Regions from separate parts of the Mangrovibacillus cuniculi genome, predicted to be linked through region 4. Evidence: riboswitches for the same ligand, from Rfam matches in the RefSeq annotation. Region 4 holds a riboswitch; each other region holds the start of a gene.
The links. A riboswitch is a leader RNA that binds a small molecule or an ion and turns the genes downstream of it on or off. The one in region 4 is predicted to bind thiamine pyrophosphate.
Positions count from the first base shown of each region.

Region 1: it holds a riboswitch for thiamine pyrophosphate, as region 4 does, so the genes downstream of both, tenA (thiaminase II) here and thiW (energy coupling factor transporter S component ThiW) in region 4, are expected to answer to the same signal.
Region 2: it holds a riboswitch for thiamine pyrophosphate, as region 4 does, so the genes downstream of both, G8O30_RS02725 (ABC transporter substrate-binding protein) here and thiW (energy coupling factor transporter S component ThiW) in region 4, are expected to answer to the same signal.
Region 3: it holds a riboswitch for thiamine pyrophosphate, as region 4 does, so the genes downstream of both, thiT (energy-coupled thiamine transporter ThiT) here and thiW (energy coupling factor transporter S component ThiW) in region 4, are expected to answer to the same signal.

Region 1 is NZ_CP049742.1:230,168-238,345, forward strand. It holds gene G8O30_RS01105 (heavy metal translocating P-type ATPase) at 1-10, shown strand, start outside; gene G8O30_RS01110 (YdhK family protein) at 883-1,467, shown strand; gene G8O30_RS01115 (TVP38/TMEM64 family protein) at 1,526-2,074, shown strand; gene G8O30_RS01120 (PAS domain S-box protein) at 2,133-3,656, opposite strand; TPP riboswitch at 3,921-4,029, shown strand; gene tenA (thiaminase II) at 4,185-4,877, shown strand; gene thiM (hydroxyethylthiazole kinase) at 4,874-5,680, shown strand; gene thiD (bifunctional hydroxymethylpyrimidine kinase/phosphomethylpyrimidine kinase) at 5,677-6,528, shown strand; gene thiE (thiamine phosphate synthase) at 6,497-7,135, shown strand; gene G8O30_RS01145 (NAD(P)H-dependent oxidoreductase) at 7,245-7,757, opposite strand; gene G8O30_RS01150 (MarR family winged helix-turn-helix transcriptional regulator) at 7,894-8,178, opposite strand, start outside.
Region 2 is NZ_CP049742.1:527,998-536,175, reverse strand. It holds gene G8O30_RS02765 (cryptochrome/photolyase family protein) at 1-265, shown strand, start outside; gene G8O30_RS02760 (twin-arginine translocase TatA/TatE family subunit) at 469-651, opposite strand; gene G8O30_RS02755 (dicarboxylate/amino acid:cation symporter) at 761-1,996, opposite strand; gene splB (spore photoproduct lyase) at 2,260-3,285, opposite strand; gene G8O30_RS02745 (transcriptional regulator SplA domain-containing protein) at 3,295-3,543, opposite strand; gene G8O30_RS02740 (ABC transporter ATP-binding protein) at 3,630-4,364, opposite strand; gene G8O30_RS02735 (ABC transporter permease) at 4,348-5,124, opposite strand; gene G8O30_RS02730 (thiamine-binding protein) at 5,124-5,414, opposite strand; gene G8O30_RS02725 (ABC transporter substrate-binding protein) at 5,414-6,400, opposite strand; TPP riboswitch at 6,498-6,607, opposite strand; gene G8O30_RS02720 (YjcZ family sporulation protein) at 6,727-6,837, opposite strand; gene G8O30_RS02715 (aminoglycoside phosphotransferase family protein) at 6,904-7,674, opposite strand; gene G8O30_RS02710 (ATP-binding protein) at 7,819-8,178, opposite strand, start outside.
Region 3 is NZ_CP049742.1:2,700,443-2,708,620, forward strand. It holds gene yyaC (spore protease YyaC) at 49-666, shown strand; gene G8O30_RS13620 (DUF554 domain-containing protein) at 738-1,445, opposite strand; gene G8O30_RS13625 (ParB/RepB/Spo0J family partition protein) at 1,463-2,311, opposite strand; gene G8O30_RS13630 (ParA family protein) at 2,304-3,065, opposite strand; gene thiT (energy-coupled thiamine transporter ThiT) at 3,371-3,952, opposite strand; TPP riboswitch at 4,014-4,115, opposite strand; gene noc (nucleoid occlusion protein) at 4,208-5,098, opposite strand; gene rsmG (16S rRNA (guanine(527)-N(7))-methyltransferase RsmG) at 5,219-5,935, opposite strand; gene mnmG (tRNA uridine-5-carboxymethylaminomethyl(34) synthesis enzyme MnmG) at 5,946-7,838, opposite strand; gene mnmE (tRNA uridine-5-carboxymethylaminomethyl(34) synthesis GTPase MnmE) at 7,857-8,178, opposite strand, start outside.
Region 4 is NZ_CP049742.1:2,326,195-2,334,372, forward strand. It holds gene G8O30_RS11785 (S8 family serine peptidase) at 1-717, shown strand, start outside; gene G8O30_RS11790 (hypothetical protein) at 1,538-1,735, opposite strand; TPP riboswitch at 1,804-1,905, shown strand; gene thiW (energy coupling factor transporter S component ThiW) at 2,078-2,572, shown strand; gene G8O30_RS11800 (hypothetical protein) at 2,616-3,110, opposite strand; gene G8O30_RS11805 (helix-turn-helix domain-containing protein) at 3,471-4,688, shown strand; gene G8O30_RS16140 (hypothetical protein) at 4,703-4,834, shown strand; gene G8O30_RS11810 (hypothetical protein) at 4,939-5,835, shown strand; gene G8O30_RS11815 (methionine ABC transporter ATP-binding protein) at 5,993-6,733, shown strand; gene G8O30_RS11820 (methionine ABC transporter permease) at 6,726-7,388, shown strand; gene G8O30_RS11825 (MetQ/NlpA family ABC transporter substrate-binding protein) at 7,402-8,178, shown strand, end outside.

The sequences.
Region 1 (8,178 bases), 1.0 Mb from region 4:
AAATAAATAGAAGTATAGTGGGGACAAAGCGGAATTCCGTTTTGTCCCTTTCTTTTGTCGCAAGTGGGCAAAACCGGCATGGAGGAAGCGGGACCGAGGCGATAAAAGGGATAAGTCGCCATGTCAGGAGTGGGACCGAGGCGACAAAAGGGTTAAGTCGCCATGGTAGGAGTGGAAGCGAGGGGACAAAAGGGTTAAGTCGCCATTGGGGAGTGGAAGCGGGGCGACAAAAGGGTTAAGTCGCCATGACAGGAATGGAAGTGAGGCGGCAAAAGGGTTAAGTCGCCATGGTAGAAGTGGAAGCGAGGCGACAAAAGGCTTAAGCCGCCATGGGGGAAGCGGGACCGAGGCGACAAAAGGGTAAAGTCGCCATGGCAGGAGTGGAAGCGAGGCGGCAAAAGGGTTAAGTCGCCATGCCAGGAGTGGAAGCGAGGCGACAAAAGGGTAAAGTCGCCATTGGGGGAGTGGAAGTGAGGCGACAAACGGGATAAGTCGCCATGGCAGGAGTGGGACCGAGGCGACAAAAGGGTTAAGTCGCCATGACAGGAATGGAAGTGAGGCGACAAATGGCTTAAGCCGCCGAGAAAACAGCGTGCCCCATGCGGCAAGTCGGAGAAGCCGGGGAGAAAGCAGCGTGCCCCATGCGGCAAGTCGTAGAAGCCGCCGAGAAAACAGAGTGCCCCATGCGGCAAGTCGCCAAAGCCGCCGAGAAATCAGCGTGCCCCATACGGCAAGTCGTCAAAGCCGCGGAAAAAGCAGCATGCGCCATACGGCAAGTCATAGAAGTCGCCAAAGCCGCCATCCGAGAGTTTCCCCCCAACTCCATATTACTTTTTAATTTGATTTCTATTGGCTATACTTTCATTATAGGAGGCGATGACAATGAAGAAATATACACTCATAGGAAGCTTAGCACTTTCTTCCATTCTTTTGTTAGGTGCTTGCAACAATGATGAAGAAGTAAACGAACCAGAAGAAAACGCTCAACAAGAAGATCACAGTGACATGGACCACAGTGGTATGGATCATTCGGAGATGGATCACTCTAGCGACGGCTCTATACCAGAGGGACTAGAAGAAGCGGAAAATCCTACATATGAAGTCGGATCCAAAGCAAAAATCCAAAATGCTCACATGGATGAAATGGAAGGTGTGGAAGCGACTATCGTTGGAGCTTTTGACACGACAGCCTATGTCATTACCTACACGCCAACTTCTGGCGGCCCTGAAGTGAAAGACCACAAATGGGTTGTGCAAGAAGAATTACTGAATGCTCCAGAAGCGCCAATTGAACCAGGCACAGAAGTAGAAATCAATACCGACCATATGGAAGGTATGATGGGAGCGACTGGTGTAATTGAAGCTGCAGAAGAAACAACTGTCTACATGGTAGATTACACCACAACGGATGGTAAAGAAGTGAAGAATCATAAGTGGGTAACACAGGAAGAATTGACGGATTTATGATATAAAAGAAGCTAAGCGATGAAGCGTCGCTTAGCTTTTTCAGTAGAAAGGAAATTATATGAGTATTCTAGAACAATGGACCACACTAGACCCAATATTAGTGGCTATTATAAGTATCCTTATGAACATTATTGTATCCATTTTAGGAGTGGTTCCAAGTACATTCGTCACACTTGGCACCGTTTCTGCTCTCGGTGTACAAGCAAGTATCCCTATTTTAATTATTGGAGAAGCACTGGGAGCTATGGCGAGCTTTATCCTATATCGAAAAGGGATTAATCTCTTCCGTGAAAAGCAAGAAAAGCCTGTAAACAATAAATTTCTACGCATTGTAAGAGATAAAGAAGGTGCCGAGGCCTTCTTTGCCGTCATTATTTTAAGGTTACTACCGTTTGTACCATCTGGGTTAGTTGCTCTAACCGCTGCATTTAGTAAGATGGGATTTCTATCCTTCACGATTGCGACAACGATAGGGAAAATTCCATCCCTTTTCTTAGAAGTTGGATTTGTCACCGTTCTCCAACAACTGCCCACCTATCTTTATGTAGGGACCCTAGTACTCTTATTAGTAGTGAGTTTGTTATCCTTTAAAGCAAAAAGAAACTAAAAAGCAGCGAACCTTTCTGTTAAGGAAGAGAGGTTCGCTGCTTTTACTTTAGACCTTACTACTGATGATGAAGCGGCAATGTTACTCTAGCAGTAGTTCCGACATTCACTTCACTTTCATACACAAGACTACCATTGTGCTGATCAATTATTTTGTAGGTAACTAATAATCCTAGTCCTGTTCCTTTTTCTTTCGTTGTATAGAATGGAGTGCCTAGCTGGACCAACTTTTCTGACGTTATTCCCTCACCAGAATCCACTATTTCCACTGTCACTAACGAAGCAGTTTGTTGAACATTTATTAAAATGGAGCCACCTGATTTATTCATTGATTCCATTGCATTTTTTATTAGATTCACAAATACTTGTCTCAATTCATTAGGTACACAAAAGACTACTGGACTACATGTGATATTCCTTTTTATCTCGACGTTATGTAAGATTGCTTGATTATCCAATAAGACTAGAACGCTTTCTAGAATTTCTAATAAGTTGGCATAAACAAAATGTTTTGCTTGAGGCTTTGCTAAAATCAACATCTCATTGGAAATCAGTTCGATATGACTTAGCTCATTTGACATGATCGATATATATTCTCTTGTAATATCGTTTTTCGCATCTAGTAATTGTAAAAATCCTTTAAGGGAGGTTAATGGATTTCTAATTTCATGCGCAATGCCGGCTGCAATTTGCCCAACTGTGGTTAATTTCTCTGAATGCAATAAAGCTTTCTCAGAAAACTTTCGCTCTTGTATATCTCTTGTGGTACTAACAACTTGTGTGAGCTTTCCGTTCTTATTATAAATTGCTGTAGAAGTTGTTTCCAACCAAGTTAAAGTGCCTTTTTTCGTAAATGCTCGAAACTCTACACTGGAATTACTATCTGATTGAAGGATTTTATCTCGATACTCTTTTACTATTTCTCGATCTTCCGGATAAATAAACCGATCAAAGTTATTCCCCATCACTTCTTCTAAACTATAGCCTAATATTTTCTTTGCTGCTGGGTTGATATAGGATAAGGAACCATCAGATAACGTGATCGTTATAATATCTTTAGATTTATTAGCAATGATGGTATACATACTTTCTAGTTCTTTTTGTTTTACATAGGAGATGGCAGTAATTGCTTGTTTACTCATTAAAATAGTTAACTTGATATCTAATTCTGTAGGTGTATATGGGGCAAAGTGGTAGATGGCGAATGTGCCATAAATTTTGTCTCGGAAGATTATAGGAACGGACCAAACAGCTCGAACACCAACTTTATCACTGTGAACGACAAAAGGCTTCCATATTTCGCTTTTGTGTGTATCTTCTACTATTACTACGCGCTTTTCTGCTACAGCAACTCCACATCCACCCATTCGTAAAGGGAGGTTACTAGCAACCTTCGTGTAAGAATTTGGGAACGCTTCATATCCTGGTCCGGGATTAAGTGTTTGAGACGATTCATCATAAATCATTGTGGTAACGGTAGCTTCTGTAAATATTTCTGACAAGTAACCTACCAATCTTGTAAGAATTACCTCTATGGTATCATCTGATTCAAAAGGGTTTTGATGCAAAAATTCATCTATCATATACGATACCTACTTTTTCATTTATTGTATTTTAAATTATTTTTAACGACACCTTAACGGAAGTGGATTATCTTAACTTTTAGCTTATCAGATAACAAAGATAGATACACTAACTCTCGTAAAATTATATAGATCTTGGTTGAGTTTCCTTCGTGCTATTTCGACATTAAATTTAAACAAACGTTTGATCAATGAGGTAGTTATCTTTTTGCTTGAATTAATTTTCTGACATGTTATAGTGAAAGAAACGTCACAACTACATATTTTTACCACTAGGGGGGCCTATACAATAGGCTGAGATGAGCGTGTTACGCAAAGACCCTTTGAACCTGATCTAGTTCATACTAGCGGAGGGAAGTGGGCGAGTCGTTCAATGTGTTTATTATTTATTGACCTTCTAACGCCACTTCCATTGGGAGTGGCTTTTTTGTTACGTGACCAGTAACCACTCATCGTTGATCACGAGATGTGGTCCGTTCTTAGATGAGTATTCATGTTCCATCTAAAACAAAAAAGGAGCGATTCATAATGACCACTTTTACAAAAGACTTACGAGAAAAAGTAGCACCGATTTGGGAAGCAAGCTTTCAGCACCAGTTTGTCAAAGGGATTGCAGACGGTAGTTTACCGGTAAAGAACTTTAGACACTATGTGATGCAAGATTCTTACTATCTACACCATTTTGCGAAAGTGCAAGCACTCGGTGCGATTAAATCAGACAATATGGATACTGCGCAGCGTTTTGTGACACATGCGAGTCACACATTTGAGGCAGAGCTTTCCTTGCATCAACATTTTTATGAACTATTAGATATTACAGAAGAAGAGATTCAAGCGTTTGAACCAGCTCCGACTGCTTACGCCTATACGTCCCATATGTATCGTGCCGCAGAAGAAGGGACGTTAGCGGATTTACTAGCAGCGATTTTGCCTTGCTACTGGCTGTATTATGAGATTGGCCAGAAGTTGCAACACGCAAAACCAAACCATCCAATCTATGATAAATGGATTGCAACCTATGCATCAGATTGGTTTGGTGAACTAGTGACAGAACAAATTAATCGTTTAGATGAGCTGGTAGGTGAGTTATCAGATCATGAGAAAGATAGAATAGAGAAACATTTCGTGAAGAGTAGCTATTACGAGTTAGCATTTTGGGAGATGAGTTGGTCATTAGAATCGTGGGATTCGTTGATGAATAGAGAGGTGGCACAACGATGATATATGATGGGCTGCTGTTACAAAAGATTCGACAAGAGAATCCTTTGGTTCACAATATCACCAATATCGTGGTAGCCAACTTTTCTGCTAACGGATTGCTTGCTTTAGGGGCCTCACCGATTATGGCGGATTCACCAGAAGAAATGGAAGATATGGTGACTATTGCTTCCTCCGTCGTTTTAAACATCGGTACGTTAAACCCTACTACTGTGGAAGCAATGATTTTAGCTGGAAAAGCCGCGAATGTAAAAGGAGTTCCTGTCGTGCTGGATCCAGTAGGAGTTGGGGCAAGTCAATTTCGTCGACGTGTTGTTCAGACTATTTTGCAAGAAGTGAATGTGGATGTGATTCGTGGGAATATTGGAGAGCTTGCAACGATAGCAGATGTGGAGTGGCAAGCAAAAGGGGTGGACGCTGGAGTTGGGTCTCATAGCGCTGAGTACATTGCAGAATTGGTGGCGACAAAACATAAATGTACGGTTGGAATGACGGGAGAAATCGATATTATCACGGACGGGAATACGGTCTATAAGGTAAAAAATGGAGACCCTGTAATGCCGCTTATAACTGGTTCTGGCTGCTTACTAAGCGCCGTTATTGGTGCATTTTTAGGAGTGGAATCAGCGTCTACTATTCTTTCAAAAGTAACAACTGCTATTGCGACATACGGCGTGGTAGGAGAGCTGGCAGCAGAAAAAACCAAGTTACCTGGTAGTTTTGTGGTTGCCTTTATGGATCTTTTACATGATGTGACTGCGGAAGATATAAAGCCACGACTGCAAATAGAGGAGGTAGTTCGATGATTCCTCAAGTATTGACGATTGCAGGATCGGATTCAGGAGGCGGCGCAGGTATTCAAGCGGATTTAAAGACGTTTCAAGAACTTAACGTCTTTGGTACATCCGTTATTACAGCTGTGACTGCTCAAAATACAACTGGAGTGCAGGCTGTATACCCGATGAGCGCAAGTGCAGTTGAGAGTCAACTAGCTTCTATTGGAAATGATTTTACAATAAGCGCTGTGAAGACAGGGATGTTATTTGACCATGAAATCATTGAAGTGGTTGCGGCGGCAGTCAGGAAATACGGCTTTAGAAAATTAGTAGTTGACCCTGTGATGATTGCTAAAGGAGGAGCTTCCCTTTTGCAGGAGAAAGCGGTAGAAGCTTTAGTGCAAAAATTAATCCCTCTGGCAAAAGTGATTACGCCTAATATTCCGGAAGCGGAAGTGCTAACAGGTGAATCCATTCGTAACATGGAAGATCGGTTGCGTGCTGCAGACGATTTACTTAGTATGGGAGCAGAATGTGTCATTCTAAAAGGAGGTCACGCTGAAGAATCAGATGCATGGGATCTCGTAGTTAGAGGAACGGAGAAGTATGTGGTGAAAAGTAATAGACTTCACACCCAAAATACACATGGAACGGGATGTACCTTTTCGGCTGCGTTAACAGCAGAACTAGCAAAAGGAAAAACTATTAGAGAATCTGCTTATCTAGCAAAATGCTTTATCTATCAGGCTATTAAGCAAGATTTGCACATTGGCAACGGACATGGACCAACAAATCATTGGGCGTATCAAGAGAGTGCACGACATCTTACTGGTGGAGGGGTTATCGTTGAACCGGTTGTACTATCAAGACATTCGTAAGCAATTGGAGATCTATTTTATTTTAGGTAGTCAAAACGCGAAGAAAGACCCTTTGGAGACAGTAAAAGAAGCACTAGAAGGTGGCATTACTTGTTTTCAATTTAGAGAAAAGGGTATTGGTAGCTTGCAAGGTGCAGAGAAACGAGAATTAGCAACATCCCTCTTCGCGTTGTGTCAGCAGTATCATGTTCCATTTATTATAAACGATGACGTCGACTTGGCGATAGAATTAGATGCTGATGGCGTACACGTTGGGCAAGAAGATGAAGATATTGCTTCCGTTAGAGAGAAGATAGGTCCAAGTAAAATGTTAGGAGTCTCTGTGCATACAAAAGAAGAACTGAGGAGAGCAGCGGAACTTGCTGACTATGTGGGGATTGGTCCGGTATTTGGCACACGCTCAAAAGACGATGCAAAAGAACCAGCAGGAACGTGGTTAATTGAGCATGCGACCAAAATGTATCCTTCTCTTCCTAAAGTAGGGATTGGAGGAATTACTCCCGAGAATGCGGTGATTGTGAGAAATGCAGGTGCCGATGGAGTAGCAGTAATATCTGCTATTGCTGCAAGTAAGGATATTCGGTTAACTGCAAATCTATTTAAATAAAAAGAAAGCTGCGGAGGAAACGGACTTCGCAGCTTTTTGTTACGTGACCAGCAACACCGAAGAGTAGCATACATTCGACAATATCTTTAAACAAACGTTTGATCAACTATTAAAAATGCTTGATCATCCTCTCTGCTTCAATAGATAGATCTTCGGGAGAAAGAGTTCGTACACCTTGGATTGCATATGTTGGTAGGAAACGCATTCCTGTTAAATTGGCTGTTGCCTGAAACGGTTTCGTTAACTCACTAATGCTGTAATGATTAAAACCACCAGCTTGGTAAGCAGTTTCTGGACCACCGGTGGAAATAATTAACCCGAACTCTTTTCCATGTAGTTTTGTTCCTTGAGTACCATAAGCCCAACCATATTCAAGCACAACATCTTGCCACTCTTTTAATAGAGAGGGGCTGCTGTACCAATATAACGGGAATTGAAAAAGGATACGGTCATGTGCAAGTAATAGTTCCTGTTCTCTCTGTACATCTATTTTTCTATCAGGATATTCTGTATATAAATAATGGACAGTAACATTTTCTTCTTGTGACCATCTTGTAGCTAAATGTTTGTTTACAATAGATTCATTAATGGAAGGATGTGCAACAATTACTAAAATTTTCATATCAATAACTCCTTTTATTTGTATGTACAAATGATGGGGTAAAAAAAGTATATCTCTCTTATGTTATTAGTAGAGAAGTATCGTAGACACCAAGGGAAGCGAAGGTGGTAGATCCCTTGGTAACGATATAAGACACTTAATCCTCAAACTTTTCGCTTGCCTCATGCAACATTCTACTTAATTGAAGACTGAAGTCTTTTCCAAGAATGGTCGCATATTCTTCAAAAAGTTCTTTTAACAAACGTCTAAACTCCACGTATTTCTCTTCCCCTATTTGGGTTAGATAGATATTTGTTTCTTTTCCGTCCATTTTTCGATCCACCATTTTATGCTTCACTAATTTATCAATAAAGCGAGTGCTGGTAGAAGGTGCGATGGAAAGACGCTGGCAAAGTTCTTTTTGCGTTATTCCAGGATGAAA
Region 2 (8,178 bases), 1.3 Mb from region 4:
CTCTGGAGCTGATGCTTCTCCATACTTCCGAATCTTTAACCCGACTGTCCAAAGTAAAAAATTCGATAAATCAGGGGAGTATATTAAGAAGTGGGTGCCTGAGTTAGCGGGTATACCCGAAAAGTATATCCACGAACCTTGGACAGCACCAGATCACATTTTAAAAGATGCTGGTGTGAAACTTGGGGTAGACTATCCGAGTCCAATGGTAGACCATAAAGCTGCTAGAGAACGAGCTTTGGCCAAGTATCAAGAGATTAAGTAGTAGTTAGAAGATAAACGATGAGTACACGTTGATTTTTGCGTGTGCTTTTTTTGTGCGCTCTACTCAATCCACCCCTTCCTTAAGCACATACTATTAGTAATTCATCAGACCATGGAATAATCACTCAAAAAATCCACAACAAAAAAGCACCAAGTCCAACAACCAGACCTCGCGCTTCCACTCAACCTATATAAGTAGCAAAATCAATTAGAGGAGTTCTTCTTCTCTTTTGCTGACTCTTCCTCTTCCATTACACCCTTCATACCACGTTTGAATTCGTGTAATGTTTGTCCTGCCGCTTTACCTAACTGCGGCAATTTGGATGGTCCAAACAATAACAATGCTACAATTAAAATTATGGCCACTTCTCCAAATCCTAAATTCATGGGAGGTAACCCCTTTCATTCATCTTTATCTTGAGTATACTCCCCTACACATAGACAAGCAAGAGGCTATGCAGAATGTTCCACTCCACACAGCCTCTTTAAGTATAAGTTACGCTTCCCCGCGTTGTTCTTTAATTGTTTTTCGCTTTTCACTTTCATTAATCCATAAAGCACATGCAGCGTCACCAGAAATGTTAACTGCTGTTCGTGCCATATCTAGTAATCGATCAATCCCTAAGATTAATCCGATACCTTCCACTGGTAAATCAACACTTGATAATACCATGGCTAGCATGATTAATCCTACGCCAGGCACACCTGCAGTACCTATACTTGCAAGTACAGCTGTTAAAACAACTGTGAGTAATTCACCTGTAGTTAAATCAGCACCATATGCTTGAGCGATAAATAACGTTGCGACCCCTTGCATAATAGCTGTTCCATCCATGTTAATCGTTGCGCCTAATGGCTGAACGAATCCAGAAACAGACTTAGATATTCCTAATTTATTTTGTGCAACTTCCATAGAAATAGGTAGAGTACCACTTGAACTTGAAGTACCAAATGCAACACTCATTGCTGGAGAGAAGTTTTTAAAGAACCAAACTGGACTCTTTTTAGCTAAAAACTTAATTGCACTTCCATAAACAATTACTAAATGGATTAACAATGCTCCTAATACTACAGACATATAAATAAACATTGCTTTTATGGAAGACCAACCTTGGCTTCCGACAGCAGATGCAATCAAGCCAAACGTTCCATATGGAGCAAGCTTCATTACCAAGCCTACAAGGAACATCATGATTTCATTGCCTTGCTCTACCAATTGATGTATGCCTTTAGTTTTTTCACCTAAAATTGCAAGGGCAAAACCAATAAATACAGCAAATGTAATGATTTGCAGCATGTTGCCTTCTGCCATAGCCTGTATAGGGTTTGTAGGAATGATGTTTAATAATGTATCAGACACTGGTGGTGCTTCTTTCGCTTCAAAGGAAGCACTATCTAAGTCATAGTCTCCTGCTAAACCAGGCTTCACAATGGAAGATAGGGTTAAGCCAATTACGATAGCAAATGTAGTCGTAATCAAAAAGAACCCAATCGTTTTTGCACCAATTCTCCCAAGCTTTTTTGGATCTCCTAATCCTGCTGTACCAAGTATGATAGAAAACAGTACAATAGGAACAACAAGCATCGTAATTAAGTTTAAAAAGATTTTCCCTAAAGGTGTTAAAACGTACGTATTTGCAATCGTAAATACGTCTCCCCCAATTGCATTTAAAATTAGACCAGCTATTAGACCGAATAATAGACCTAATAAAATATTTCTAGTTAATTTCATCTATTCTCCTCCCATCAAATTGAAATGGTAATGTCTGGTCATTCCAGGTGTACAAATGTCCACTGTATAAAACCCTGTTTTCTATTCTATCATATTTTGTTTGTTTTTGTAGAATAAAGATGTTCTGACTTTTCAGTCAAGTTAACAATCATAAAAGAGAATCATTACGTGGCTAACGATACGTTTTTAGTTCATAACAAAAAACTATACAACCTTTATTACTTTTTTTAATAAAGGTTGTATAGAAATGTATGTTCATACAATCAAGTAAAGTACTCTAACGAAGCTTTCGGGAAATATTTTTCAATATATCCTCCCAACACTTCTTTCATCTCTGCCTCTTCATCTTTTTGATAAATGTATTTCCCGATACCGTATTTCCCCCACTTATATCGACGTTGTTCTTCATCTAATTCAAGCTTAGTCATTGGATAATTCTTCTCAATAACTCTTTTAGCAGGTTTAGTAAAACGATGCTGGATTAATTCAAATGTTAAGTCTTTTTTTGCTTTGTCTGGTAATTCTGCTTCTAGCTGTTCAAATAACTTCTTATATCCGTCTTGCCAGCCATCATGCAAATATATTGGTGCAATGATGAATCCAAGTGGATAATCCGCATCTGCCACTTTGGTAGCTGCTTCAATTCTTTTTGCTAATGGGGAAGTACCTGGCTCGAAGTTTTTAATTACATAATCTGCATTCATACTAAAACGGAATCTTGTTTTCCCTTGATGGTCAGCATCAAGTAAATGATCAACATGGTGAAATTTTGTCACAAAACGAAGCTTCCCGTGATCTGACTTACCAAAGTATTCAATCGCTCTTTTTAATGTATGTGTTAAGTGGTCTATCCCAACGATATCTGATGTACAAGATGCTTCAAATCGTGTTTCCTCTGGAGCACGCTCTTTCATGTAATTTTCAGCAGCATCAAATATCTCGTCCACATTTACATATGTACGAATGTAAGGTTTGGACCCCATCGTTGTTTGAAGGTAACAGTAATGACAATGCCCCATACAACCTGTCGCAAATGGAATGGCATACTCAGCGGAAGGCTTAGAAGTATCAAACTTTAACGTCTTTCTAACACCAACCACCAACGTTGATTTTGCTACACGATACTTTTGAAAGTCATTATCACCAGGTAAATTACGAACTTGGTTATGAGATGTAGTATAAAGGATCTCTTTTCCCATCTCTTTAAATTTTTCTAGTAATTGCTTTCCTAAAGGATAGTCTAGAGCTTTCGGTTCAAAATAAATTAATTGCGGAACAAATGGTTTCATATTTTCCTCCTAATGAAGCTGTTCTCCAAAATAATAAGCATAAGCTTGTTCCGCTTCATCTTCTGATGTATATACAGCTGTTTCAGATGTTAACGGGTAAAATTCATCATATAAAAATAATGCTAATTGACCTGGAATCTCCGGATCGTTTACAACAGCTGCTTGCTGTACATTTGCTACGTTTTGCGTATGTGGATTGCGGTACATGACATACACCACGTCTCCCATTTGGAAACCTTGTGACCCATAATCATTCATAACAAGACACCCCTCTCTTTATGTAAACATAGTTTTTACCATTATCACGTTCTTATCTATTCCAAATAATACAAAAACCATCTAGCTTAACTAGATGGTTTCAGTAAATTAATTATTTCTTTCTTAAACGCTTGAGCCTCTGGACTAAACGTCCAATCTTCTTCTCGTTGTTCTTTGTTTGGTAAAACAATTTCATTTAACACTGTAGCTGGATTATTGGATAATACAATTATTTTATCTGCCATCAACAGAGCTTCCTCTATCTGATGAGTAACAAAAAGTATGGTTCGCGGACTATCTTTTATCGTTTTCAATAACCAATTTTGCATATCTCTTCTCGTAAATTCATCCAATGCAGAAAACGGTTCATCTAAAAGCAAAAGTGGAATATTAGAAACTAGTGCTCGGATAAAAGAAACTCTTTGCTTCATGCCTCCTGAGAGTTGGTTTGGAAAGGCAAAAGCGTACTCTTCTAAACCAGCCCTTCTTAAATAACCTAGAATATCTTTTTCATTTATGGGTGTCCCACTTAGCTCCATAGGAAGGGTAATATTTTGCATTATTGTTCGCCAAGGAAACAAGGTAGACTCTTGGGGCATAAAAGCGATGTTCCCTTTTTCTCCTACAATCGAAGCTCCTTCCAATAGAACATCTCCACTGTTTGGAGAGAGCAATCCACCTATTATCTCAAACAACGTACTCTTCCCACTACCGGAAGGCCCAACTATGCACGTAACCTTATCTTTTTCAGCAGTAAACGTAATATCATGTAAAATTTCCTTTTTACTAAACGAAAACGATATACTATCGACTCGTAACATCTGTCTTCCCCCTTCCAGTTTTTCTTGCCCAGAAGGATTCTACCCACTTAATCAGAGAGACGTAAAACAAACTAATGATAACCACCACTACTATGGCAACAAAGACTCGGTCAGTTCTAAAATTTGCTGATGCTAAAGTCATAAACACACCAATTCCTCTTTGAGCTCCAAGCCACTCTGAGATGACTGCACCCATTACACTGTAGGTAGCAGCTATACGCAGCCCTGAAAACAAGGAGGGTAAAGCAAACGGCGTTTCCACTTTCCAAAATAACTGTTTTTTTGTTCCACCAGACATCTTCATAAACGTCACATAAGACGAAGGGGTTTCACGTAGGCCACTTAAAAATGAAATAGTAACTGGGAAAAAACAAACTAAAGAAATAACAATAATTTTAGGAAGGGCTCCAAAACCAAGCCAAATCACTAATAAAGGGGCAAGAACAATTATCGGAATGTTTTGCGAAACAACTAAATAAGGCATCATAACCTTGTCTAGTATTGGCCAATAATGAATGATACTTGCTGTAAGGATGCCAATTATACTGCCTAAAAGCAACCCAACAATAGATAAGAAAAGGGTAGATTCTATGTGCTCATATAGATCTGGAAATACTGTGATGCCAGTTTGTACAATCATACTTGGGCTAGGCAACAGCCACTTTTCAATAGAAAATAGAACTGTTGCACCTTCCCAAAGCATTAAAAGAGCAATTAGTAAAGCTAGGGATATTCCATAAGTGGATAACCACTTTTTCATTAACGGTACTTCTCCGTTAACGTGGATAGGGTTATGCCAGTAGGTTGATACAGTATTTTCATTTGTGTAATGACATTATGACAGCCTAGCTCTACCATTTTTTCATTCATTCTTTCCACAAGTGATAATACCTCTGTCATTTCCCCTTCTATGGTTGTATCTAAAGGATTCACTTGATATGGTAAACCAGATTCATGAATCAGTGTTATTGCTTCATCCACAAATGGAATAACGTCCTTTCCATTAGGTGTTTTGGGAATAATTTGTACCGAAACTAATGAGTTAGCCATTATTGTGCCTCCTTAGGAAGAAAGTCATTTGTAAAGGCTTCCTCCGCAATAAATTCTCCAGTTAATAACTCGTTTTCTTTCATCCAATTAGCGTAGTTAGTCCAAACAGTTTCTTTTTGCTGCCCCCAATACTCTGCATCACGAGCATACTCATTCGCTAACCATTTCTGACTTGCTTTTACTAGTTCTTCATTTAAGTCAGGTACTGCATCAATTAAGTGCTGAGCAGCGTCTTCTGGATTTTCCATTGCGAAATTATACCCCGCTGCTGTTGCTGATAAGAATTTTTCAATTTGCTCTGGTTCTTCTTTCACCTTATCTTCACTCGTAATAATTACTGGCGTGTAGTAGTCCAGATTATCCGAGAAATCTGTTAAATACAGCATGTTAACTGGTTCGCCTCGGAGTTCTGCTTCGATTCCAGTCCATCCATAGAAGATCCATGAAAAGTCAATATCTCTCTTAACTGCTGTAAAATAATCTGCATTTCCGATGTTAATATTTTCGACTTTAGACACGTCTACGCCATCTTGCTTCATCACAGCGCCTAACACCGCTTCTTCTACCGGAGCTCCGAATCCACCGTATCGTTTACCTTCAAAATCTTTAGGTGACGTAATATTTTTATCTACAGGTGAAGCAAAACCTGACGTATTATGCTGAATAATCGCAGCAACTGAGACAACAGGTATGTCTTCAGTTCTGGATAACGTGACGTTTTCTTGATAACTAATACCGAAATCTGCTTTTCCAGATGCTACTAGCGCCTCTGCTCCTGCTTCTCCTGGTAACATGATGTCCACTTCTAGCCCTTGCTGCTCAAAGTAGCCTTCCGCTTCTGCAACATATAATCCTGTGTGATTCGTATTTGGGGTCCAATCTAAGACTACTGTTACTTTGTTATCTTCCTGACTTGCTTGGTTTCCACAAGCACCCACTAAAATAGCGCTTGCAATGGTAATTACAGAAAAAAACTTTCTTTTCATCTTTCTCCTCCTGTTCGAACGTTCGCTACAAATGGTTTTCCTCACTTAATATGGGCAAACGAAAAAGCGCCCAAAACCATTTGGGCGCATATGTATGAGGTAATTAACATATGTTCCCTACGCTGGTCTTAGCCAGATCAGGTTCTAAGGGTCTCCGTCTCTCGGACATGATCTCAACTGGCATCACCAGTTCCCCCACACATCGTTCTTATTATTTTTTTTCAGTATCCCATAAAGTAATGATTTCGTAAAGAAAAAAGGATAGCCCATAGGACTATCCCGTTTTCTGCAGAAATTCTCTCGCATACTTTAAAAGGTAGACTTTATTAGTCTAGGTAAGCTGCTCCAACGATAATTAAAAGGATGAAAAGAACAACGATTAATACGAAAGTTGAACCGTAGTTATTTCCACAACCGTAACCGTAACCGAAACACATGAGCAATCACCTCCGAATGAGTATTGCCGTGAGCTTTACCTCACATTTATACTTTATTCAGATGGCTCAATAGTGTATGGACTTATCCCCATTGTTACTATGAAACTTTACACATTCGTTAATTAGTCCATGAATTACTTCTGAGTCAATCCACTCTTTACAACGATTTTGCGCCTTCCAATCTTCTTTTCCTTGGTAATAATCCGCGTAGTTTTTCATGATTGAAAAGAAAAGACAGAAGAAAACAAACGATTGACTAGGGATGCTTTTCATTACCCATTCCCGAAGCAGTATTGCTTTCTCTTCTTGATAAGCGTTCTTCTTACATTCGTTTACCCAAACATATGCAATATCATAAAGTATAGGTCCATAGCTCACTAAACCAAAGTCGAGTAAGAAAATAGTATCTTTGCTAACAATCCAATTGAAATAATGAGGGTCTCGATGAATGACGCCATATTGTTGATGATTCCATTGATACGTGTACATATCCCAAAACGTTGAATTTGACTGGAAAAGTAGTAGGTATTCCTTTAACCAATCTTCCAACGTCCATTTCTCTTGTCTAACGATATAATTTGGAATCGGAAATTCTTTTATAATTTTCGTGCCTAAAGAAGAAAATGTCTGTAAAACAGCATAAATCGAATCCACATCTTCTAAGGTGCTACTTCTTCCATCTACCCATTCAAAATCTATCCATAATTCAGATGGGTCTGAAGAAGAACAAATAATACGTGCAGTAGGAAAGTGAAGTTTATTAAGATTACTCGCCCAAAATCGTTCTTTTTCCCATATTTGTCTACTCATATAATACTTACGGATAGCTGTTTCCACGCCCTATCACCTCTATACCTCTAGTGTGTGTAAAGAGGGATTAATCATGTATCAAAGTGCTGGAATCAACTTAAACCGAGAGCACATTGCTAAAAAACACCTAACAAAAAAGCTAACATTAGATGTAAACAATCCATGTTAGCTTTATCCAATAACTTCAACAGCATTTTTGTACATCGGTAGCAAAATGGTGAACGTAGTGCCTAAACCTTTTTCGCTTTTTACTTTTACCTTACCACCAAAGGAATCCACGATACTATAAACAACCATCATTCCAAGTCCGGTTCCTTTTTCTCTCGTAGTAAAGAATGGTTCTCCTAAACGATCCACTTGCTCTTTCGTCATTCCTACCCCCGTATCACTAACATTTAGGTAGACATAGTCCCCTTTTCGTTCAATATGTAAGCTTAACTTCCCACCTTCAGGCATTGCTTCAATGGCATTTTTCGCAACATTTATTACACATTGCTTAAATTTAGACCTTTCCCCGAACACCATATATGG
Region 3 (8,178 bases), 370 kb from region 4:
TCGTAGTAGGTTCGTATACTGCTAGTATGAAAAAAAGGGAGTGACGTCATGAGTAGCTCATTTGGACTTTTTCCAAGGCCACCAGAATCCAATCGAATACTTTACGATGAAGAAAATAGTGGTCAAAAATTGGCTACTTTATTATGGCCACACTTACCGATTACATCGGGCAAGCCAATAGTATTCATCTGCATAGGTACAGACCGTTCTACTGGTGATTCTCTTGGTCCTTTAATTGGATCACTGTTAGAAGATAAGCAAGTAGATCCGTTTTATATTTACGGTACGTTAGAAGACCCTATTCATGCCGTAAATTTAACAGAAAAGTTAGAGCTTATTCAAGCTCTTCATCCGGACGCATTTATTGTAGCAATAGATGCTTGTTTAGGAAGGCTTAAAAGTGTTGGCGGAGTTCAAGTGCTAGAAGGACCTCTAAAACCTGGTGCAGGAGTACAAAAAGAATTACCACCTGTAGGAGACATTCATATTACAGGAATTGTAAATGTTAGCGGGTTTATGGAGTACATGGTACTTCAAAATACTAGATTATTTCTAGTAATGGAGATGGCGAAGTGTATAGCAGATGCCATTTATAAGGTAAGTGCCTTTTCTAAACGATATGATGCTCTTTCAAAAGAATATTTTAATGATGAGAAGAATGCATAAAGATTCCATGAGTTGTTATTTGGCACATAACATAAAACAGCTTCCATTTTTACAGGAAGCTGTTTTATTTCTTAAAATGGCCACATAGACTGTCCTACAGTCAAAAGGACAACCACTATGATACTAGGTAATAAATTTGCAATCCGAATTTGGCTTAGTCCCATAACAGATAGGCCGATAGCCATAATCAAGATACCACCAGTAGCCGTTAAGTTAGCAATAAATACTGCCATCAATTCTTCTGAAACCAACTGATTTATCACATTTGCAAGTAATGCAATGCTACCTTGATATACTACAACCGGTATGAAAGAAAACAATACTCCTATCCCAAGTGTAGAACCTAAGATAATCGAGGTAAAACCATCAATCATCGACTTTGTATAAAGAACCGTGTGATCTTGTCGAATACCGCTATCTAAAGGTCCTAAAATGGCCATAGCTCCAATTACAAAGATTAGTGTTGCTGTAACAAAACCTTCTGCAACAGGTGTTTCTTTCTCACTTTTCATTTTTACTTGCAGCCATTCACCAATAGATTGAAGTTTTAAGTCTAATCGCCACCATTCTCCTAGTACACTACCAATAACTAAAGAGAATATAACAATTAAGAAGTCATTTCCTTCTAATCCCATTTGAATGCCCAGGAGAATAACAGCTAGTCCTAACACCTTCATAACTGTATCTTTCATTTGGTCTGGAATTCTTCTAAAACATAACCCAATCAGTGTACCGACGATGATTGTCGCACCGTTTACTAAAGTTCCTTCTAAAACCATGCGTTGACCTTCTTACTTTATTTTTTTGAAAGGAGTTCTAAGACTCGTTCTAAATCCTCGTTGGAATAGTACTCTATCTCAATCTTCCCTTTATCTTTCTTTTGTTGTTTAATGGAAACTGCTGTTCCAAAATACCCTCTTAACCATTCTTCTTGCTCTTGGATAAAGACATTTTTCTTCTCTGGCTTTTTCGTTGTTTCACGTGAAACATTTTCGTTTAATTGTTGAATGATAGATTCTAATTGTCGTACATTCAATGATTCTTTAATTGTTTTATCTGCTAGAGCTACTAATTGAGTTTTATTTTTCAGACCAACTAAAGCTCGTCCGTGTCCCATAGATAGCTTACCATCATTGATTAGCTGTTGAACTTTATCAGGCAATGTTAATAAACGAAGATGGTTGGTAATGTGTGGTCTACTTTTTCCTAAACGTTTTGCTACCTCTTCTTGTGTTAAAGATAGTTTATCCATCAAAGTTTGATACGCAATCGCTTCTTCAATAGAGGATAGATCTTCACGTTGAAGATTTTCTAACACAGCAAGCTCCATCATTTGCTGCTCGTTCAAATCACGAACAACAACAGGAATTTCTGTTAGCTTAGCTTGTTTAGCCGCACGGAAACGTCTCTCTCCGACGACAATTTCATATCCTTTTCTTCCTTTACGAACGATGATAGGTTGTAAAATACCATGTTCACGAATGGAAGCGGATAGTTCATCTATTGCTTCTTGTTGAAATATCTTTCTAGGTTGGTAAGGATTTGGGCGAAGCTCTTCTAGCGCTAACTTCTCTACTTTTTCTCCCGCTTCCACTTCTGGTGTTTGAAATAATGCGTTGATGCCTTTTCCAAGCCCTCTAGCCATTCGCAACCACCTCTTTTGCTAAGTCTAAGTATACTTCTGCTCCACGTGACCTTGCATCGTAAATAATAATTGGTTCACCATGCGATGGAGCCTCACTTAATCGGACGTTACGAGGAATAATTGTACGATATACTTTATCTTGGAAGTATTTTTTTACTTCTTCTATAACTTGTATGCCTAGGTTTGTTCTTGCATCTAACATAGTTAACAGCACACCTTCAATCATTAGCTCATGATTTAAGTGTTTTTGAACTAAGCGAACAGTGTTTAATAATTGGCTTAAACCCTCCAATGCATAATACTCACATTGAACTGGAATAAGTACTGCGTCAGAAGCTGTTAAAGAGTTAATCGTTAATAAACCTAAAGATGGTGGACAATCAATAATAATATAGTCATATTGGTCTTTTACTTGCTCGATAGACCTTTTTAAGCGAACTTCTCGTGAGATAGTTGGAACAAGTTCAATTTCTGCACCAGCTAATTGAATGGTAGCAGGTACAGCAGATAATCCTGGTACAGCTGTCGGTAAAATAACATCTTTTATCTCTACGTCGTCTACTAATACGTCGTAAATACATTGATGTACATCTCCTTTTTCAATACCAACACCGCTTGTGGCATTTCCTTGAGGATCGACATCAACTAAAAGAACTTTTTTACCTATATGAGCCAAACAAGCTCCTAAATTTACGGAAGTAGTGGTTTTTCCTACTCCGCCTTTCTGATTAGCGATCGAAATGATCTTGCCCATTCTTTTCACCTACCTCTAGTTTCCTTCTAAAATGGCAAGCCTGATTACTATTTTATCAAAAAAATAGAAAAAGAGTGTGAATAAAATGAATTGAGTAGAAAGATTTATCGAATAATGTTAGGAATGAGAGAAAGTATGCCTATTTAGTCAAAATAAAGAGAGAAATAGGAGGATACAAGTAGGAGTGTAAAAAATACGGTTACTCTCCTTTTAAATTTCTTCCCTTGCACACGATACACAATAATTAAAGGTGCTGAAGCGGAATTAATTCCGCTTCAGCACCTTTTAGTCATTTCTATTCACACTTATGCTGCACGGTCAACGAGCTCTTCTGGGATTAGTAGTTGCTTTCTAGTCTTCACCAATAAGTTAATTACTATAAAGCATAGAATGGCAGACCCTAACGCTGTTAATCCGTTCGCGTATAAAGAAAAGATCCACGGAGATAGATTCTCTGGAGCGTATTCTGCAAAATAAACTACGCCAGCGATGAAATGCCAAAAATACCTCGCTACTGTCCCAATCATGACACCTGCTAACACAAATAATATTGCACTGACGTTTTTTTGTTGTAACGATCTAGTAACTCTCTTCGATACAAGTCCAGCAAATCCGATACAAGTGAAAGCAATGAAATACTCAATAATTACTTGAGAAGGAGCTACAATCCACGCTTCACCTAACACAACTTGCAGCGTCCCCCACAAAAATCCTCCTAGAAGCCCAATTCCAACTCCCCTTCTCATAGCCAAAATTAATATGGGCACCATGGCAAAAGAAATAGAGATACTTGGTGAAAGTTTAATGGAAGGTAAAAGGTCTACTAGCAACGCAAAAACCGCCATGATACTTGCTTCCACTAATTTTACTAATTTTCCTGTTTGCATAAAAAAACTCTCCTTTTTTTGTACCAAAAGAGAGAGGGAAAACAGCATGAATTCCAAGTATTCATGCGCTCTTCCACATCCCTACGTTAGCATTAACTAACAGGTTCGAAGGGTCAGAACACATAAGTGTTCACTCTCAGCTTTCGCTCCCCTTGTGGTAACGTATTTTATTCTTTTTTATTTTACCAATTGTAAGAAAAAAGCTCAAAGAAAAGCTGTCGACAAATCATCAACAGCTTTTCCTCTAGTTATCTATTAAGATTTCTTTTTAGGAATTTTAATCGTAAATTGATAATACTCGTCGAATTCCTCTTCTGCAGCATCTAAATTTATTCCACTATCCGTTACCATCGTTAAAGACTGACGTATCGTGTTAACAGCAATACGCATATCCTTACTAAACGCCTTTCGTCTTGCTTTTGATGGTTCTGGATTCTTTTCTAGCATTTTAGATACACGGTCTTCTGTTTGCTTAACATTAAAGGATTTCTCAATAATATCTGCTAACAAAGCAATTTGAAGATCCGGTTTCTTTAAAGGTATTAATGCACGAGCATGTCTTTCTGTAACAAATTTTTGTAAAACTGCATCTTGCACTTCTTTAGGCAGCTTTAATAAACGCAATTTATTCGCAATGGTTGATTGACCCTTCCCAAGTCTTTGTGCCAGTGCTTCCTGCGTTAAGCCATGAAACTTTAATAACTTTTCGTATGCAAATGCTTCTTCAATCGGAGATAACTCTTCCCGTTGAAGGTTTTCAATAAGCGCGACAGAAGCCATCTCTTCTTCAGACATTGTACGCAAAATAGCGGGAACTCTTTCCCATTGAAGCATTTGAACAGCTCGCCATCTTCGTTCTCCAGCGATGAGCTCGTACTGATCTTCTGCAATTTTTTGCAATACAATAGGCTGAATAATACCATGCTGAGAAATTGTTTCCGCTAGCTCAGCTATTTTGCTCTCTTGAAAGACAGTTCGAGGTTGATGACGATTAGGTACAATCTGATGAATAGGTATTTGGTGAACTTCATCTCGTTCCACTTCTACCACTTCTATCGGTTCTGTTTGTTCCACTTCTTGTGTATTTTCTTGAACAGGCTCTTCCTTTTCTGAAACACCGAAGAGTCGAGAAAAAGGACTTTTCATCCTTTTACACCACCTTTGTTGTAACTCCTACATACTATTATTCTCTATTGTACGACAAAATCCTGCTTAACGACTACAAATCTCTTGCATACTTATAGGAAAAATGAAGCAACATTTACATTATTCGATTGGCGTTTTATTAGGAGTACCTGCTTTTCTTGGGTACTTTTTCGGTGTTGGCTTTGTTTTGCTTATTTCAAAGATAACTCGTTCACTATCCTCTAAAGGAAGTGAGAAGCGATATGTTTCTTTCACTTTTGCTCCCATTGTTGTAATAGCTTTTTTCGCTATCGACAACTCATCATCACCGCTTGCTGCTTTCATAGCAACAAATCTACCTCCAACTTTTACTAGTGGTAAACATAACTCCGAAAGCACTGACATTCTAGCAACAGCACGTGCAGTTACGATGTCATATTGTTCACGATGATCTTTATTTTGAGCAAAAGTCTCCGCACGGTCATGAAACGCTCGAACGTTCGTAAGACCTAATTCTTTTGACAGAGTATCTAAAAACGTAATTCGTTTATTTAATGAATCAACAATTGTTACTTGTATGTTTGGAAAACAGATAGCTAGAGGAACACTAGGAAATCCCGCTCCCGCTCCAACATCACAAAGTGTTAATTCTTCTGTGAAATCAAGATAAAAACCAGCAGACACAGAGTCAAAGAAGTGCTTCAAATACACTTCTTGTTCCTCCGTAATCGCTGTTAAATTCATTTTTTCGTTCCACTCTACAAGCAAGTGAAAGTATTGATCGAACTGTTTCATTTGCTTTTCTGTTAAAGTAATACCTTTTTCCAGTAACATTTGTTTAAACTGTTCTTTATTCATAAAGCACCCCTTACTCGTTAGAGACTTTTGCAATACGACCTTGTTCAATGTAAACAAGCAATATAGATATGTCAGCTGGATTTACACCAGCGATACGAGATGCTTGTGCGATAGAAAGTGGACGTACTTCTTTTAACTTTTGACGAGCTTCAGAAGCTAAACCGTTAATATCGTCATAATCAATATTTTCTGGAATTCGTTTGCTCTCCATTTTTTGAAGTTTCTCCACTTGTTGAAGAGATTTTTCAATATATCCTTCGTACTTCAATTGGATTTCTACCTGTTCTTTGACATCTTCACTAATCTCTACATGTGAAGGTGATACACGTTCAATATGTGCATAAGACATCTCTGGTCTTCTTAGTAAATCTGCTGCTTTAATTCCGTCTTTTAACTCACTACCACCAACTTCACGAATAATCGACTGAAGTTCTTCTGTTGGTTTAAGTTGTGTTTGTTTTAAGCGGTCCATTTCATCCGCAATATGCTGCTTTTTCTCCATAAAACGCTCGTAACGATCTTCTTTTACTAGACCCATCTCATGACCAATATCTGTTAAACGAAGATCAGCATTGTCATGACGTAGTAATAAACGATACTCTGCACGAGAAGTTAATAAACGGTAAGGTTCATTCGTCCCTTTTGTCACAAGATCATCAATTAATACACCGATATAAGCATCCGAACGTTTTAAAATTAACTCTTCTTGTCCCAAAGAACGACGAGCAGCATTAATACCAGCCATTAGACCTTGACCTGCTGCTTCTTCATAACCAGATGTACCGTTAATTTGGCCTGCTGTATATAGATTCTTAATGCGTTTTGTTTCTAGCGTCGGCCATAACTGCGTCGGAACTACTGCATCATACTCAATCGCATAACCCGGACGCATCATTTGTACATTTTCTAGCCCTGGAATCGTTTCTAAAATTCTTCGTTGAACATCTTCCGGTAAACTTGTCGATAATCCTTGAACATACACTTCTTGGGTGTTACGTCCTTCTGGTTCTAAGAAAATTTGGTGACGAGGTTTATCATTAAAACGAACCACTTTATCTTCAATAGATGGACAGTAACGAGGACCCGTACCTTTAATCATCCCTGAATACATCGGTGAGCGATGTAAGTTATCGTCTATTAACTGATGTGTGTGTTCATTTGTATACGTTAACCAACAAGGTAATTGATCTGTAATATATTTCGTTGTTTCAAAACTAAATGCACGCGGAACATCATCACCAGGTTGAATTTCGGTTTTACTATAATCAATAGATGAGCTATTTACACGTGGAGGTGTTCCCGTTTTAAAGCGCACTAAATCAAATCCAAGCTCTTGTAGCTGCTCAGATAGTTTAATCGATGGTTGTTGGTTATTAGGGCCACTAGAGTACTTTAATTCACCTAATATAATTTCTCCACGTAGGAAAGTACCAGTTGTAATGACAACCGTTTTCGCTTTATACGTAGCACCAGTTTGCGTCACAATACCTGTTACCACATCATTTTCCACTACTAATTCCTCTACCATCCCTTGTAGAAGTGTCATATTTTTTTCGTTCTCAATTGTCTTTTTCATTTCATGTTGATAAGAGAACTTATCTGCTTGTGCACGTAAAGCACGTACAGCTGGTCCTTTACCAGTGTTCAACATACGCATTTGGATGTGAGTTTTATCAATATTACGACCCATTTCTCCACCAAGCGCATCAATTTCACGTACCACAATCCCTTTTGCAGGCCCACCAACAGATGGGTTACACGGCATAAAAGCAACCATATCTAAATTGATGGTAATCATTAATGTTTTTGCTCCCATGCGAGCGGAAGCAAGTCCCGCTTCCACTCCAGCATGACCAGCACCAATGACAATTACATCAAACGATCCAGCGTCATAACGTTGCATATTCATTTCCTCCTATTCTTATTTCCCTAAGCAGAATTGAGAAAATAGCTGGTCAATTAAGCTTTCATGAACAGCATCTCCAATAATCTCCCCAAGTAATTCCCACGCTCGTGTGAAATCTATTTGAATAAGATCTACTGGTGTATTTAACTCAATAGCTTCCTTTACCTCTTCTATATGATGAAGTGCTTGTTCAATTAGCGCAATATGTCGACTATTGGAAACATACGTTAAGTCCTGAGCTTCCAATTCTCCCTCGAAGAAAAGATCTGCAATAGCTTGTTCTAATTCATCTATTCCCTCTTCTTTCAACAGAGATGTCGTAACTAGTTGATGATTT
Region 4 (8,178 bases):
GCAGAAGGTAACGAGTATCCTCACAACACGCAAGGTGCAGGAAGTATTCGTCCATTAGATGCAATTAATACTACTACTCTAGTAACTCCTGGTAGCCATTCTTATGGAGTGTTTAGCAAGAACAAAGGTAAACAAGTGGAGAAACAACACTTTGAGTTGAAGAATCTATCAAATGAGCGTAAAACGTATACGTTCGATGTGAAGTTTGACGGTGAGCCTTCTGCTATCAAAGTTAAAGCAAGTAATAACTTAAAAGTAAATGCTGGTAAATCTCAAAAGGTTAACCTAAACGTGCAGGTTGATGCTAGTAAACTAGCTCCTGGTTACTATGAAGGAACGATCGTCGTATCTGACGGTGAGAGCACGTATGATCTTCCTACTATTTTATTTGTAAAAGAGCCTGATTATCCTCGTGTATCTTCAGTTGGTGTTGCTGTAAATGCGGATGGTAGTCTTGAGCTTAGCGGCTATTTCCCTAATGGTGCGGAAACAGTAGAATGGTTCGTCTATTCATCTAACGCAGCTGGTTCTCCAGTTGCTTACCTAGGAGACGTTGGTGTATTTGAAAATGTTAGTGAAGGATTCCAAGGGTTTGAGTGGGATGGAACGCTTACTAATGGCGTTAAGTTAGAAAAGGGTAAATACTACAATGTGTATGCTTATGCTACGTATAAAGGAGTTACTTCCCTAAGTGGTGGAAACTTCTTATATGAATAAGTAGATAATTAGACTACTCCGGGGTAGCTGCGGCTGCCTTGGGGTGGTTTTTTCTATGTTTTCAAGAGGGTTATTCTCTCTTTCGCTTGGATTTCTCGCTTCTTGGTGAGTTTAAGATGCTCTTATTCTCTCCTACGATGGATTTTCTCGCTCCTTCATGAGTTTTAGACACTCTTATTCTCTCCTACGATCGATTTTCTCGCTTCTTCATGAGTTTTAGACGCTCTTATTCTCTCCTACGATCGATTTTTCCGCTCCTTCATGAGTTTTAGACGCTCTTATTCTCTCCTAAGATGGATTTTCTCGCTTCTTCATGGGTTTTAGACGCTTTTATTCTCTCCTACGATCGATTTTCTTGCTCCTTCATGAGTTTTAGACACTCTTATTATCTCCTAAGATTGATTTTTCCGCTCCTTCATGAGTTTTAGACGCCCCTATTCTCTCCTCAGCTCCCATTCCCACTGCCGAGATAAGTATAGAACGCTCCTATTCTCTTCTCAACTCCCATTTCTACTCCCGAGATGAGTATAGAACGCTCCTATTCTCTTCTCAGCACCCATTTCCACTCACGAGATGTGTATAGAACGTCTCTATTCTCTTCTCAACTCCCATTTCCACTGCCGAGAGGAGGATAGAACGCTCCTATTCTCTTCTCAGCTCCCATTTCCACTCACGAGATGTGGATAGAACGCTCCTATTCTCTTCTCAACTTCAACTTCCACTACCAAGACAAGTTTAAGAATTCTTTACAATAAAAATCACTACTCTTACACAACTCCTCACAAAAAAACCAGCAGAGTCCCTCTCCACTGGCATCCATCTATTTCTCCAATTCTTTTGTTTGCGCTTCAATCTTCTTTACTAACTGCTTCAAGTCCTTCCTAACATACCTCAATTCTCGTAACGTTTCTGCCTTATCCGTCCTATCAAATAACCTGGCTAGTTCTTCTTTATCTTCTTCTGTTAAGTAGTACTTCGCATCCTTTTTTTTCTTCTTCAGGAAACCAAACATATTCATCACCCCCATGTAAAATATGCAGTCTACGCACAAAAAAGAAATAATTCATGGTATGATATGGATAATTAATCGTCCACTAGGGGAGCCCTTACGGCTGAGACAAACTTCGGTTTGGACCCTTTGAACCTGATCTGGTTGATACCAGCGTAGGGAAGTGGCGGAAGCACTTCTTTTTGATGCTAACGCCACTCTTCTTTAGGAGAAGTGGCGTTTATTTGTTACGTGACCGGTAACAACTCCATGTTGACCACGTGATGTGTTCCCATCTTAATGGAGTCTCTTACTAACTCGATGAACGTTAACCGAGTCACGGTAACAACAAATCAAAAAGGAGGAAAAAACATGAATACTAGAAAGTTAACCCTAATGGCAATGTTAGTAGCCATCGCAGTCATCGGAGCATCATTTGTCTCCATCCCCACAGGAGTCGCAAGAATTTTCCCAATACAGCATGCTGTGAATGTCATAGCAGCTGTAACATTAGGCCCAGTTGGTGCAGTACTAACTGCTTTTGTCACTGGACTTGTAAGACTCTTAACAGGAACTGGTTCTCTCTTAGCTTTTCCAGGTGGCATGATTGGAGCTTTACTAGCTGGATTTGTTTATTGGAAAACAAATAAACTCCGCTGGACCATATTGGGAGAAGTTATTGGTACTGGTATTATCGCATCTCTTTTAGCAGTTCCTTATGCAGCAATTTTTATGGGTAGTAAGTTTGGTGTATTCTTTTTCTTACCAGCGTTCTTCCTTTCAAGCTTAGTAGGTTCTGCGATCGGTGGATTAATACTGAGGAAAGTACCTTTAAACCAAGTGACGAACCAAGAACTTACTAGATAAATAAAAGCCGTTAGATAAGGAACTTCCTTTCTAACGGCTTTTATCATGCTGATTCGATCCCACTATCTTCATACAAAAAGGACTTATTCCCACTAAGCTCCATAGAGAGCAACGTAACTACTTTCTCTCTTATAACTGGATTTCGTTCAAAAAAGGCGAAGTGAAATCTCTTCCCAGCGTAAAAGTTCTCGATAAAATATTGATATCTCTCCTCACACGTATTACCAACTAGTCGATTATTTTCAACTAACTCTTGTAAAAAGTAAATGACGGCTGGAGTCACAATCTCGTATAAGTTTCCACTCAATTTGCTGACGGACTTTCCTAAGCAATTTGAACACGATGCTAGATTATTAAGACCTCTTGTTTGTTCTAAAAATAACTCTATATAAAATTCTAAGATAACTTTGGAGACTAGTTCAAACTGACACGTCTCCTCTACTTGACTGATTTCTTCGTTAGATAAAAAGTTTTCTAGACTTTCTTCACTGCAAGAAGTTGAACGTAGGTTAGCGTAATACGTAAAGTCGATAGCCATTTCTTCCTATTCTCCTCTCCACTTGAATTAAGATTCGGTAACCAATTACTTGTAAGACCACCTTACCATAGAATCCTGATAAATTTTATTGGGAAAATATATGACTAAAAACATCGAGAAAATTGCGTATTGTTTCCCAAGGAAAAGTAATTTCATGTATAATTACCAAGAATAAGGTCTAATTACCTGCTAGGTGTGAGTAGAGCAACTAAAAAACCATGACAATTTTCCCAATAGTATTTTTGTCAGAATTGTTTATACTTAAAGGTACCTACAACTTTTATGGAAACAATTATCGTCTTTTACCACTGTACTATGATAAAATGAAAGGTAATCTCACTATGGTAGGAAGTGTGTTTAATGGGATTAGGATCAGTAGTAAAATATTATCGTTTAAAAGCTGGTATGACACAGAATGAACTTTGTAGGGAGATCTGCTCCGTATCACATCTAAGTAAAATAGAAAATGATTCTTATGAGGGCAATGAGGAGACTTTAAGTTTACTATTCGAGAGATTAGGCATAGAACTGGAAGAAGAACAAGAAAAGCTTATTGGACTTGAAAAAGAACTACACTCCTTGTTGAATGCTATTCGATACTTAGACGAGGAAAAAATTAAATATTATTACGCATCTCTTAAACCTAATAAAGACTATTGTTCAAGTTCTAAATTACTATTTCTGTACGAAATTGTTATGATGTGGTATTACAATTATATAAACGATGTACAGAAGGCTATAGAGATTCAGGATTTTCTTGAAAAATTGTTTAAAAATATGGATAAGGATGAACAGTGTTTATACGTTATTGGTTACTCTAGAAATTTAGTTAAGAATAATGAACCTACAAAAGCTTTAGAATATTTGGAAAATAATAATAAATATATCTATTCTACATACGAACAAGATTACTTATTTCAACTTGGTTATTGCTGCAGTTTACTATGTGATTTTAAAAGAGCAATAACTTATATGAATAAGTGCATTCCTATATTCCAAGAAGAACTAAATATTATGAAGTTAATTAGTGCTAAGATAGTTTTAGGCATTACTTATACTAACACTGGCTTGTTAGATGAGGCATCTTCCATATACACAAATATTTTAAGAAATCTACGTATGTTAGGAAAAAGAAATTTATATTATCAAACCTTATATAATTATGGGTTAACATTATTGGAAAAGAAAGAATATGAAGAAGCTCTTATTAAATTCGAAAAGATTGCCAAAGATTTAGAAGCATCAGATATTACCTTTATCTGGAGTAAACTCTCCATGATAAATGTTTATATAAAAATTGGTAGAGATAAAGATTTATTACTAATTAAAATTGAAGAATTAATCGAAGACATTAAATTGAATAAATTTGAGCAACTTTCTATGTATGCACAAAGACTAAAATTTCAATTAACTATGCCTGAAAAGAAGTATTATGAATACTTAGAGAACAAGCATCTTCCTTTTCTACAGAGTACTCGAGACTTTGAAGAGTCAAAAATTGTTGAAATGGAATTAGCGCAGTATTATGAGAAAGTAGATCCCCTAAAAGCAATTAGGTATTATAAAAATTATATATAAAGGAGCTAATTATTATGAAAAACTTACTTAAAGCAATTGTAACAACAGCAGTAATTGCCTTCGTTATTTCATTAACATCACCTACAGCATCTGCATCAAGCACTACTACAGTAGAACCTTTGACGCATATCAAACCACCAATGTAAAGAAACTGGCGAAAGCCAGTTTTTTTCTTTTAGTCTAGTTATCTATTTAAAATTATGTGTCGTCTCCTATATGTATTGTATAACTTATTTTCAGGAGACAGATTATGTTTAAGATTATAAAATGGACTCTATTTTTTAGTATCATCTATTTACTTATTACACCACCATTAATCAACACTACATTTGCTAGTAACACAAGAACCGATAACACTTTCCACCTCCACACCTGGCTCTGGAACACAACCCTCATCCAAACCGAGCCAAACTCTGTACTACAGTTTCTAGAAAAGGAAAAAGTAACCGCACTGTATCTTCAACTCAATCAAGACATTCCAATGGAAGACTATCAATCTTTTGTGGAAAAAGCACAATTAACGGGTATTTCCGTTTATATTGCAGATGGTGCTCCATCATGGACATTTAGAAAGAGTTTCGTGACAAATTTTTTTGAATGGGTCAAACAGTATCAAGAAAGTGCTTCTCCTATGCAGCAATTCAAAGGAATTCATCTAGACATCGAGCCTTATCTCTTAAATGGTTGGACAGATAATCAAAAACGGATAGTTAATCAATTCCAACATACCATTCTACTTTCAGAATCCTATTCAAAAGAGCTTGGACTTCCGCTAAATTTAGCTATTCCGTTTTGGTTTGACGAGATTACGTTTAAGAATAAGCAAGGTAAAGGAATTCTTAGTGAGTGGGTTATTCATCAAGCCGATGAAGTAGCCATTATGGCCTACCGAAACACTTTAGCTGGTTCTGGTGGAATTCTTTCTATTGCAACTTCTGAAATCAAGTATGCAAACAAACACAACAAAAAGGTCATTGTGTCAATGGAAACTACAAGACTGCCTGGAGAAGATTTTGTTACGTTTTATGGCATGGACAAGGAGTATTTAAACACTAGTGTACAGGGTGTTCGAAAACATTTTGAGTCCTATAGAAGTTTTCATGGTATTGCTGTTCATAGTTATGCTTCTTGGAGAAATATGAAGTAATGATAGACTCGCCTTTTGTATTGGGTAAACAAAAAAGACAAACTATATGTTTTCTTGTAAATAACGAAAATTGCTTCCTCCCTTAAGATTCTCTATACTATTAGCTAGCGAGCCACCTGCGGATAGGTGGTTCTTTTCGTGTAAAGGAGGCATATCGTTGATTCAGTTGAATAGTGTGGTCAAAAAGTATGGCGAATCCCTCGCAGTAGATAATATTTCACTGCACATTCCTCGTGGAGAAGTGCATGGCATTATTGGGCAAAGTGGTGCTGGGAAGTCGACGTTACTTCGATTAATCAACTTGCTCGAGATACCGAGTTCTGGTGAAGTAGTAGTAAACGGTGAAGTGCTGACTCGCTTGACATCTAAACAACTTCGAGAAGCACGCAAGAAGATTGGGATGATTTTTCAACAGTTTCATCTTGTTGGGAATAAGACGGTTCTCGGCAATGTTTTAGCTGCTCTTCAACTTGCTCGTTATCCTAAACGTCAGCAGGTATCGCGTGCAATGGAATGCTTAGCATTTGTGGGATTAGAGGATTATAGAGATCGATATCCAGCAGAACTAAGCGGTGGACAAAAGCAGCGAGTTGCTATTGCTCGAGCTCTTTCTACTAGTCCAGAAGTGTTACTTTGCGATGAACCTACCTCCTCTCTTGACCCTAATACTACTGCGGAAATTTTAAGAGTGTTGGAAGATGTAAATAAACGACTAGGTGTGACCATCGTTTTGGTAAGTCACGAGATGGACGTGGTGAAGAGTATTTGCACAAGTGTGACTGTGTTGGATGCTGGCCGAGTGTATCAGTCGATGCCGACGACTCCTAAAGGTATACCTGCTGTGGATAATACAGCAGAGTATTTTGTTCAGCAGTTAGGAGGTAACCGTCATGCTTGATGGAGTATTACAATATGAAGCGCAAATCTGGCAAGCAATCGGAGAAACGTTTATTATGGTAGGTGTCTCTATTCTTGCAGCTGTATTAGTTGGCCTGCCAGTTGGTACGGTTTTATTCCTATGTCGAAAAGGTCAGATGCTAGAAAATCAATTTGTGTTTTCCACTGTAAACCTACTTGTAAATGTCATACGCTCGTTTCCATTTTTGTTATTAGTCGTCTTTTTAATTCCTTTTACTAGATTGATTATTGGAACAGCAATTGGGACTGCTGCTGCGACCGTTCCCCTGGCTATAATAGCGATTGCTCATTATTCACGGTTAGTAGAGCAATCACTGTTGGACGTGCCTCGCGGTGTTATTGAAGCAGCCGTGTCGATGGGGGCATCTGTTCGTGAAGTAGTGTTGAACTTTTTGTATGTGGAAGCTCGTTCCGCGTTGGTACTTAGCTTAACTACTTCCATTGTCAGTTTTATTTCGTTCTCGACCATCATGGGGGTAGTTGGTGGCGGAGGAATTGGGGACTTTGCGATTCGGTATGGGTATCAGCAATTTCGGACAGATTTAATGATGTATATGATTATCATTATGGTTATCCTAGTACAATCCATTCAGTTTATTGGGATGACCGTTGCAAGATGGATAGATAAACGTTAAGGAGGTATTTCTTATGAAGAAATTATGGTTATTATTGGCCACAACTATGCTCGTTTTAGCTGCTTGTGGTGGCGCTGGTAATTCTGAAAATGAACAAGAGAATGCAGAAAATAACGAGACAGGGGAACAAACAACGCTGAAAGTAGCTTCCCTTATTCCACCAATGACAGAGATTTTGGAAATCGTGAAACCACAGCTTGCGGAAGAAGGCGTGGATTTAGAAGTCGTTGTACTTGGTGATAACGTGCAGCCGAACAATGCATTGGCAAATAAGGAAGTGGATGCGAACTTCTTCCAACACGTTCCGTACATGGAGGAGTTTAATAAAGCAAACGACGCCAACTTAACTCCTGTGACGCCGATTTATTTTGCTAACTATGGAGTGTACGCGAAAAATTTTGAATCAATGGATGAATTGCCTGAAGGTGCAACGGTGGCGATTGCAAACGATGTTTCGAATATTGATCGTTCGTTGAAGTTGTTGGACCAGCATGGCGTGATTACGCTTGGCGAAACTTCTGAAACGTATTATACGCAGAAGGATATCGTGGAAAACCCGAAAAACCTAAAGTTTGAAGAAGTGGATCTATTAATGCTTGCAAGAATGTATGATGATGCGGATGCCGTTGTGATGACGCCAGCGTATGCATCTCCACTAGGTCTGACGCCGAAAAGCGATGCGTTGCTGACGGAAGGTACGGACAACGAATTTGCAATCACGTTAGTTGCTCGTGAGGATAATGTGGATTCTGAGGCGATCCAAAAGCTTGCAGAAGCGATGACGAGCGAG